DNA from 3 places in the Thauera sp. SDU_THAU2 genome. Region 3 is predicted to be linked to each of the others. Evidence: riboswitches for the same ligand, from Rfam matches in the RefSeq annotation. Region 3 holds a riboswitch; each other region holds the start of a gene.

Region 1 (3,268 bases), 720 kb from region 3:
CGAAGGTGAAGGCGTCCAGCGAACGGCGATGCCAGATGCAGACCAGCAGGCCGACCAGCACCACCGGCACCGCCAGCGTGACCGAATGCCAGCGCACGCCGCTGAGATTGCCCAGTAGCCAGAACATGATGCCGCGCGCCTGCTCGGCGCTCGCCGACTTGGTGATCAGGAAGGCGGTGAGCGCATTGAACAGCTGCGAGCCGGCGATGCCGGCGAGGATGATCTGGCCGCCACCGGTGCCACCGCGCGCCGAATGCGCCAGCATCGCCACCAGCAGGAAGGCGGCGATGGCACCGACGAAAGCGCCCATCGACAGCGAGATCGCGCCGGCGCCGATGCCGGCGAGCGTGACCAGCACCGCACCGGTCGACGCACCGGCCGAGATGCCCAGCAGATAGGGTTCGGCCAGCGGGTTGCGCAGCAGCGACTGCAGGATCAGGCCCGAAATAGCCAGCCCCGCGCCACAGGCGGCGGCGACGATGGTGCGCGTCAGGCGGTAGTTCCAGACGATGCCCTCGTCGATCGGGTCGAGCACATAACCGGCCTCCCACAGCTTGTTCGCCAGCACCTGGCCGATCACCGGCAGGCTGATCGGCGTCTCGCCGATCGCCACGCCGGCGGCCACCGCCAGGCACAGCAGCGGAACAACCCACAGGCCGTGCCCGAAAACGGGCACGACCAGGGAATGGCCGGCACGGCTCATCGCTTGATCCTGGCGGCTTCCTCGGCCAGTTGCTCGATGCCGGCGACCATGCGGGTGCTGGCCTGCATGGCATCGGCGTCCATGATGACGATGCGCTTGTGCTTGACCGCTTCCATGTTGCGCGTCACCGGGTCGGACTTGAGGAATTCGAGCTTCTTCTCATGGTCGTCGGCCGGGAAGCGGCGGCGATCCATGCGCGCGATGATCAGGATGTCCGGGTTGGCCTTGGCGATGGTTTCCCAGCCCACGGTCGGCCATTCCTCGTTGGACTCGATGACGTTGCGGATGCCCAGCGAGGCCAGCATGTAGTCGGCGACGCCCTTGCGGCCAGCCACATAGGGGTCGATCTCGAGGTCGGCGCTGGAGAACCAGAACACCGCCGACAGCTTGTCCGCACCGTTCGCGCGCGCCTTTTCCTGGGCAGCGGCGACACGGGCCTTGTAGCTGTTCACCAGCTCTTCGCCGCGCGCCTGCACGTCGAAGATCTGCGCGAGCTGCTGCACGCCCTTGTAAACACTGGCGATGTCGAAAGGCTGCAGGCGGGTGCCGTCGGCGCCGACCAGGTTGTCCTTGCCTTCGCAGTCGGACGGCAGGATGTAGGTCGGGATGTTCACGTCATGGAACTGCTCGCGGGTGCCGACCACGCCTTGCGGGCCGACCATCCACTCGAACTGCACGGCAACCAGTTCGGGACGCTTGCCGAGCACCGCCTCGAAGCTCGGGTCGTTGTCGGCCAGGCGCTCGACCTTGGCATTCTGTTCGGCGAATTCCGGCGATACCGAGTTGAACCACAGCGAGGTGCCGACCAGCTTGTCGCCCAGGCCCAGCGCGTAGAAGGCTTCCGTACCGCCCTGGCCGATGGTCACGGCCTTGGTCGGCGCCTTGGCGAACTTCAGTTGCTGGCCGCAGTTCTCGACGGTGAGCGGGTACTGGGTCGGCGCGGCGAAGGCGGCGGCGGACAGGCCGAGGCCGGCGAACAGAACGGCAAGGCGGGAAACTTCGAGGCTGGGCAGTGCCATGGATGCGATCTCCAATTGGGCGTATACATGGCGGTGTGCAGCATGGAAAGCACATCCCGGATGAGGACAGGCCGAGGCCGTCGCGGGATTGCCCTTCCCGGACACCCCGCCGGTCTATGGTCAACGATGCGGCCGGCAGGTCTCCTGACTCGCGCTTCGTCGCCTCGCTCCAGCCTTCCCGGGCAAGCCAGTGGCATCGTGGAGCAGGCTCGGCGCCTACAGTTGCGGGGGCAGTTCCGTTTGGGGCCATGCGGCCCTTGCGGATTCCCAATTAATTCCTTGCGGAAACCGGTGCGGCGCGATTATAGCCCGAGCATTTGGCGCATTGCATCATCGTCCTGTCCTGTGCTGGCGTCATGCCGGGCGGGGCAGTGCGGCCCGGGCAAAGGCGAAATACAGCGTACTCGAGGCCGGAAAGGCCGCCGCCACGCTCCAGGCCAGCACACCGGCGCCCGGCTCGGCCGGTATCCCGGCGAACAGCTTGCCCAGCAGCATGTTGCCGAACAGCACCATCAGCCCGCCGGCCGAGGCCAGCGCACCGTAATGCACCGGCAGCAGGCGCCGGCGGGCGAAGACCGGCACCAGCGCCATCGCCACCGGCACCGCACACATCTGGCCGGCCGTCAGCAATACCACCGTCAGCACTGCCGGCAGCAAGCGCCAGATGCCGGCCAGCGGCGGGATGGCCGACCACAGCGCCAGATTGACGAAAGCCGCCGCCAGCAGCGCAAAACCCAGCACCAGCGGCAGCCGCGGCGGCAGGCGCTTGCACAGCGCCGCCAGCGGCATCTGGCAGCTCACCACCAGCACCGAGGCCAGCGCGAACAGCCAGGCCATGTCGCGCGCGCCGCCCTGCGAACGCTCCAGCTCCACCGGCAGGCCCAGGTACATCTGGTTATAGCTCAGCAGATAGCTGCTGTAGAACAGCATGAACAGCAGGAAAGGACGGTTGGCGAACAGCTCGCGCCAACCCCAGCCGCCCGCCCCCGGCGCAGCCGGCTTCAGCGCCGGCAGCCGCGACCACAGCACCAGCAGCGCCAGCAGGAACACGCCGGCACTGACCAGCGCCATCTGCATGAAGCCGATGTCGAACAGCAGGCTGCCGAGCAGCGGCCCCGCCACCGCGCCCACTTCGCCATACACCGCGAACTGGGCGAAGATGTTGCGCCCCTTGCCGTCAGGCTGCGCATCGATGCGCGCCGCCAGCGCCTCCATGCAGGGCGAGAACAGCGCGCCGCCGATGCCGGTGAGGCAGGCGCCGAGCAGCAGCATCGCCGCCGAATCGGCAGCGGCGAAGCACAGATAGCCGGCGATGCGCACCACGCAGCCGCACAGGATCAGCGTGCGGCAGCCGTAACGCTCGGCCAGCGTGCCGCCGATGAAGAACATGCCCTGCTGCGAGAAGGTCCGCACCCCCAGCACCAGGCCCACCATCCAGCCCGCCAGCGCCAGGTTCTGGCTCATGTGCAGGGCCAGGAAGGGCACGATGGCATAGAAGCCGATGTTGAAGACCAGTTGGGTGGAAAGCAGCAGACGGCGCGACGGC
Region 2 (3,268 bases), 1.6 Mb from region 3:
GCTCAGCCACTCGTTGGCCGTCCATTCGGCCCGCGCGCGCAGGCGGGTGTCCTTGTAGCGGACGACGCCGTCGGTGACGTTGTAGTTCTCGTGGCGCAGATGCTTCATCACCTTGCCGTTGTAGACCGGCGTGCCCCAGTAGTCCCCCGGCTTCTGCTCGCTGAAGTCGGCCAGAAGTTCGAAGCGCAGATCGCTCGACGGCTGCAGTCGCAGCGTGCTCATGAGCTTGCCGCCGTGCGAACGCGCATGGTCGCGCTTGGCATCCGACTGGTGGCCATAGACGTCGACGCGATAGCTGGCGATCTCGCCGATGGGGCCGGTGGCGCCCAAGCCCAGGCGGTAGGTGTCGTACTGGCCCAGGCCCAGCAGCAGTTCGGTGGAACGCTCGCGGCTGGGCTGCTTGCGCACCGCGTTGATGACGGCGCCCGCCGTGCCGGCGCCAGAGACGATCGAAGCCGGGCCGCGCAGCACTTCGATGCGCTCGTAACCCCAACTGGTGTTGGGATAGTTGATCGTGCCGGCGGCGGTGCCGATGCGCGCGCCGTCTTCGGCGACACCAACCGAATTCACGCCCGCGAAACCGCGCACGGAAAACGACAGGCCGCCGTTGCCGCCGGTGCCCTGCGAAGTCAGGCCGGTCGTGCGGGTGACGGCCTCGACGACGCCGAAGTCGCCGCGCCGGCGCATCGTGTCGGCATCCATCTGCTCCAGGCTGGCTGGCAGCTCCTGCGCGGACAGGCCGGTGCGGCTGCCGGTGGCGGACGGCCGGTTCAGGCCCAGGCTGCCGTCGGGCACGGCCGTCACCTCCACCGGTGCCAAGGTGGTCTGCGCCACGGCGGGCGCGGACAGGAATGCCGCCAGCAGGGCGAAGGGGAGCGGGCGAAGCTTCGCCGGGCTACGGCGGGAAACACAAGATTTGGTGAGTTTCATGGTCAGATCGCAGTGCTGACCGTCCGGACATGCGCAGCGGCACACCACGTCACCCGATGCACACGACATCCGGACCACCTGGAGCCACCACCTGCTTCCCCGCAGACGGTCTGTTGCCAAAAGCCGCGCATCCGACGCGGGATGCACGACGCCAACAGGCCGGTCTCCGGGCTCGCACAGCGTATCCGGGCGCACAGCGCCGGATACCGGACTCACCGCCTTCCCGATGCGTTCGCGCGCTTCCTCGGCGGAAGCCACGTGGCGCATCAGTGGCTGGCCCGGGCGTCGATCGCTCGACGGCCGGAGCCGGGGTGAATCCCGATGTGCTTACCGTTGCGGGGGCAGCCAAGGCCTTGTGCCACCGAAGCCATCATCGCTCCGGCCGCACGCACCTTGTTCCCGTTTACCCAGGCACCTCCCTCGAAGGTGGATGCCCAGCACCTGTAGTTCTCGTCGATCGCGCCACGCACAGGTGCGCAGCCACATCGACGCGACGGGCAGTATATCGCTACGGCAGCGACGCCGATGCCTGGCAAGCCGGGTTTCGCAGTGCAGGCACAAGCTTGCGACGCTACATCCGATTGCGTATGCTCGCCGCCACTTGATCCGGTGTCCGTCCGCGCAGCCGCGTGGCCGGGTGAAACGGGAAGTCCGGTACACGAGGCTCGTCAGCCTCGCCATCCCGGCGCAGCCCCCGCTGCTGTAAACCTTTCAGATGCCGCCATCCATGCCACTGGGCCGTTCAGTTGCCCGGGAAGGCGGTGGCATCGGTCGAAGGCGAGCCAGAAGACCGGCCGGATCAGGAAGAAGTACCAACTCCGGGGTGTGGGTTGTCCGTCTTTTGTGCGCGTGCCGGCAGAAGCTTTCTCCGTCGCATGCCGCAATCGTCTGCTGTCGCCGCAGGGACGCACGGTCTGCACGTACTTTTTTGCCGTTTGCAGGCGATGCGACACATCATGAAAACTTCCATTCCTCAAGGCCTCCGCTCCGCGCTGGCGCTCTCCTGCGCGGCCTTGTGCCAGCCGCTGTGGGCCGTGACGCCCACCGTCACGCTCAACAGCGTCGTGATCGAGGCACCCTCGGTGGAGACCACCACCACCGCCGAACTGGCCCAGTTCGGCAGCAAGACCGAAATCGTCACCCGCGAGCAGATCGAGCGCGCTGGCCCCAGCGCGGACGTGGCGCGGGTGCTGCAGATGTACGTGCCCGGCCTGTTCATCGCGCCCAAGAACGGCCCCTTCGACTACACCGCGGTGTCGCTGCTCGGCGGCCGCACCGACGACACCCTGATCCTGCTCGACGGCGTGCGCCTCAACAACCGCCTGTACGGCGGCATCTACATCGATACGCTGCCGGCCGCCGCGGTGGAGCGCATCGAAGTGCTGAAGGGCGGGCAGAGCCTGTTCTTCGGCACCCAGGCCATTTCCGGCGTCATCAACATCGTCACCCGCCGCGCCCGGAGCAGCGAATATTCCGGCCAGGCCAGCATCGGCGTGGACACTTTCGGCGGCATCAATGCCGAAGGCCGCGTCGAGCGCGTGTTCGAGAACGGCCTCGGCGCATTCGAGTTCCTCGCCTTCGCCAGCCACAACGAATCCGACGGCTACGAGCCCTATCGCCGCAGCGACACCACGGCGACGCTGACCAAGCGCAAGCGCGCCTACGAAGTCACCACGGTCGGCGCCAAGCTGGCGCAGAACTTCGGCAACAATGCGCGCGCCGAGCTGTTCTACCAATACACCGACGCCGATCTCGATTTCGCCCGGCCGACGCAAAACCGTGACACGCGCAACGTCCGCGACCACCACATCCTGACGGCGACCTTCGAGCATGCGCCGAACGACAGCTTCCGCTATTTCGTCAAGGGCCACTTCAACAAGTGGGACACCGACTACACCCGCGTCTACAACCTGCCGGGCGGCGGCATCAGCGTGATCAACGACAAGGACTACTGGGGCTTCAAGGACTGGGGCGTGCAGGCCCAGGCCACCGCCGTGCTGCCCGGCGCGCACGAACTCGTGTTCGGTGTGGACAGCCAGCGCTACCGTGCCCGCGACGACATCACCGAAGTCCATGACCACCAGGCCGAAGCCTATGGCGCCTACGTGCAGTTCCGTCCGGTATTCGAATCCGCACCGAAATGGCAACCGGCCGTCGGCGTGCGCCACGAGAAAATGAGCGGCGGCGGCAGCGCCACGGTGTGGAACCTCAGTTCGCGCTACCAGCTCGACGACCAGTGGGCCTTGCGCGGCCAGATCGGCACCGCCTTCAAGCTGCCCACCGCCTACCAGCTTTACTCGTTCGAGGACGGGCTGCTCGGCAATACCGGCCTGAAGCC
Region 3 (3,268 bases):
GCCGGCGAACTCCTTGCCCTGCATCAGGTTGAACAGCGCGACCAGCAGCCGCGAAACCCCGGGATCGACCGCCACGTCGGCAGCCTCGAACACCAGCGCGAGCAAGGCCGCGATGATCTCGCTGTAGCGCGCGGTCGACACATCGGGCCGGCAGCGCCGGGCGGCAATGTCGCCGCGCAGCCCGGGCAAGGCATCCAGCGCATGCAGCGCAAGCGCGATGCGCGTCAGCAGGCGCGAGCCGCCATGCACCGCGCCGCCCGACTTCTCGCCGCCCAGTTCCGGGCGCTTGAGCCAGCTCCGGACCTCGGCCTCCGCGGCCCGGCTGGCAAGCAGTTGCGCTTCGCGCTGGGGGCCGAAGCGGGCGCCTTCCGAGCCGAGAAAGACGTTGGAAGCGCCGCGTTCCCGCTGGAGCTGGTGGACGAGTTCACTGACCGCCTGCACCAGTTCGCAACTGAGCGCGAGCCGTTCGAGATCGTCGATTTCGCAGCGGCGCGCTGCGAGCAGAAATGCGAGCGCCGTCTTCATCCTCTCTCCGGAATCCTCGTTGCCATGGCCTCGGCCGGAATGACCGTGGCCACAGCAACAAGCAATTGCCGTGCAAGCCTGTGCGCGCCACACCGAGCGGCGGCTGCGCGAAGGCCGAAAAAGCGGAATGGTGGCCCGGTTATGCCGGCATGACGCGCGAGACGGCGTCGGCGAAACGCTCGCCCGCTTCGTCCGCCTCGCCCTGCCAACGATCGAAATGCAGCAGCTCGGTCAGCGGCATGCGCTTGAGCCAGCCGGCCGACTCCAGCTCCGGGCGCTGATGGAAATGGCTGACATGGCCGATGCAGAGATAGGCGATCGGCACGATTCCGTCCGGGATGCCGAGCGTCTCGCGCAGCGCCTGCGGGTGCAGGATGCTGACCCAGCCCACCCCCAGCCCTTCGGCACGCGCCGCCAGCCACAGGTTCTGCACCGCGCAGACCGCGCTGTAGATGTCCATCTCCGGCATGTGGGTGCGGCCGAGCACCACCGGGCCGTTGCGGCTGCGATCGCAGGTGATGCACAGGTTGAGCGGCGCTTCAAGGATGCCTTCCAGCTTCAGCTTGCGGTACGTGCCCCGCTTGCCGGTCTCGAACATCTGCTCGGCTTCGGCATGGGCGGCGAGGAAATCGCGATGGATCCGCTCGCGCACCTGACGCGAACGCACGATGACGAAGTCCCAGGGCTGCATGAAGCCGACCGAAGGCGCGTGATGGGCGGCGGTCAGCACGCGCGCCAGCACCTCGTCGGCAATGGGATCGGGCAGGAACTGCCCGCGCACGTCGCGCCGGGTATGGATCGCGCGGTAGACGGCGGCGCGCTCGGCAGCGCTGAAGGATGGATCGGTCTGGATGGTTTGCGCATGGCTGCTCACGGAGTCGTCCCCTTGTCGTGAAGCAGTGGACAGCGCGCCGACCAGACGGCTGTTGAACGCTTCCGGGGCCGGTCTTCCGGCTGAGGATCATCCCGTCCGGGCGCCTTCCCGGCATTTGCAGGCCAGTGGCTGGGCAAACCTTGCCCGGACGGTCCCCTTCACGGCGCTGGGCACGCAGCGGATTTGCACCGCTTTCCCGATTCTCCCGCGCAGGCGCGGGCACCCCGAAGCTCGAAAGACGTGAAGCGTATTGAATCGCGCTGCGGCTGGCAAGGTACGCTGCCACCGCTCGGCGAGCCGGATGTGGAAGGCGGCGAAACCCATCGACGGCGGCACACGCCGGGGGTGATGAGTTTCGCCCTCGGCTCCGCGCAGCCCGTTCCACCTTCCCGCAGCGCAGGCTCCCCACGGCCGCCACCGCTCATCCGCGCTGGCGGCGCGCCTCGAACAGGCAGATGCCGCTCGCCACCGACACGTTCAGGCTCTCGACGCTGCCGAGCATCGGAATCCGCGCCAGCTCGTCGCAAGTCTCGCGCGTCAGCCGGCGCAGGCCGTCGCCTTCGGCGCCCAGCACCCAGGCCACCGGCGCTTTCTGGTCGATGTCGTACAGCGACTTCTCCGCCTCGCCGGCGGCACCGACCACCCATACGCCGGCCTCCTGCATCTCGCGCAGCGCGCGCGCCAGGTTGGTGACGGTGATGTAGGGCACGGTGTCGGCCGCACCGCTGGCGACCTTGACCGCGGTGGCGTTGAGGCCGACCGCGCGGTCCTTGGGCGCGACCACCGCATGCGCACCGGCCGCGTCGGCGACGCGCAGGCAGGCGCCGAGGTTGTGCGGATCCTGCACGCCGTCCAGCACCAGGATCAGCGCGTTCTCTTCCAGGCTGTCGAGCACGTCGGCGAGCTTGATGTCGCGCCGCGTCGCATCGACCTTCGCCACTACGCCCTGGTGCCGGCGGGTGCCGACCATGGCATCGAGCTTGTCGCCTTCGCAATACAGCATGCGGACGCCGGCAGCCTCGGCCTGGGCGACGAACTTCTTCACCCGTGCGTCCTTGCGGTCGGCCGATAGATGGACTTCCAGCACCGAGTCCGGCGCATGCCGCAGCTTGGCCGACACGGCATGGAAACCGTAGATCAGCCGGCTGGCGGCGCTGGCGTTCGTGTTTGCGGTCGTCTTAGGCACGGCGTTTTTCCTTCGCGGAGGTCTTGCCGCCAGAACGCGCGGCCGGTTTCGAGGCGCGCGATTCTACCGGCTCGGCAGCGGCTGCAGGCGCGGCCTTGGCCGCTTTGGCAAGCTTCGCCGGCTTGGCCGGTTTCGCTTTCCCGGCCTTTTCCGCCTTCTCCTTCTTGCCGGCCTTCTTCGCCTTCTTCTCTGCCTTCTCGGCCGATTTGGCCTTGCCGGCCTTGGCCTTCGCCTTCACTGCCTTGGCTTTCTTGCCCTTGTCCGCAGCGTCCTTGTCCTTCTTGCCGGCCTTCTCCTTCTTCTTCTCCGCCTTGCCATCCTTGCCGGCGGCAGTCTTGCGCGCCTTGATGGCCGCTGCCTCTTCGGCAGCCAGCTTGACCGCCGCAGCCTCCTGGTCGACCACCTTCTGCCGGATATCGTCGAGCACGCGGGTCCCGGCGCGGGCGGCCTTGGCCGGTGCCGGGCGGGCCTCCGCCTCGGCTGCAGGAGACGCCACTGCTTTCGGGGTAGCGGAGGCGCTGGCGCGCGAACGCCGCCTCGGTGCAGCAACAGGCTTCGGCACGGACGCAGCAGCAACTTCGGCCACAGCGGAAGTTTCGGCTGCCTGCGATGCCTCGGCAACGGCCGGTGCGGCAGCGGCCGGTGCGGCAGCGGCCGGCGCAGCTTCGGCTGCCGAAGCTTCG

The links. A riboswitch is a leader RNA that binds a small molecule or an ion and turns the genes downstream of it on or off. The one in region 3 is predicted to bind cobalamin.
Region 1: it holds a riboswitch for cobalamin, as region 3 does, so the genes downstream of both, AAFL97_RS12520 (ABC transporter substrate-binding protein) here and bluB (5,6-dimethylbenzimidazole synthase) in region 3, are expected to answer to the same signal.
Region 2: it holds a riboswitch for cobalamin, as region 3 does, so the genes downstream of both, AAFL97_RS23390 (TonB-dependent receptor plug domain-containing protein) here and bluB (5,6-dimethylbenzimidazole synthase) in region 3, are expected to answer to the same signal.

What each region holds. Positions count from the first base shown of each region.
Region 1 is NZ_JBBWUN010000003.1:2,370,271-2,373,538, forward strand. It holds gene AAFL97_RS12515 (FecCD family ABC transporter permease) at 1-703, opposite strand, end outside; gene AAFL97_RS12520 (ABC transporter substrate-binding protein) at 700-1,722, opposite strand; cobalamin riboswitch at 1,839-2,030, opposite strand; gene AAFL97_RS12525 (MFS transporter) at 2,077-3,268, opposite strand, start outside.
Region 2 is NZ_JBBWUN010000003.1:4,643,685-4,646,952, reverse strand. It holds gene AAFL97_RS23395 (TonB-dependent receptor) at 1-930, opposite strand, end outside; cobalamin riboswitch at 1,071-1,390, opposite strand; cobalamin riboswitch at 1,521-1,743, shown strand; gene AAFL97_RS23390 (TonB-dependent receptor plug domain-containing protein) at 1,887-3,268, shown strand, end outside.
Region 3 is NZ_JBBWUN010000003.1:3,086,024-3,089,291, forward strand. It holds gene AAFL97_RS16085 (nitrate- and nitrite sensing domain-containing protein) at 1-525, opposite strand, end outside; gene bluB (5,6-dimethylbenzimidazole synthase) at 665-1,399, opposite strand; cobalamin riboswitch at 1,451-1,638, opposite strand; gene rlmB (23S rRNA (guanosine(2251)-2'-O)-methyltransferase RlmB) at 1,821-2,585, opposite strand; gene rnr (ribonuclease R) at 2,578-3,268, opposite strand, start outside.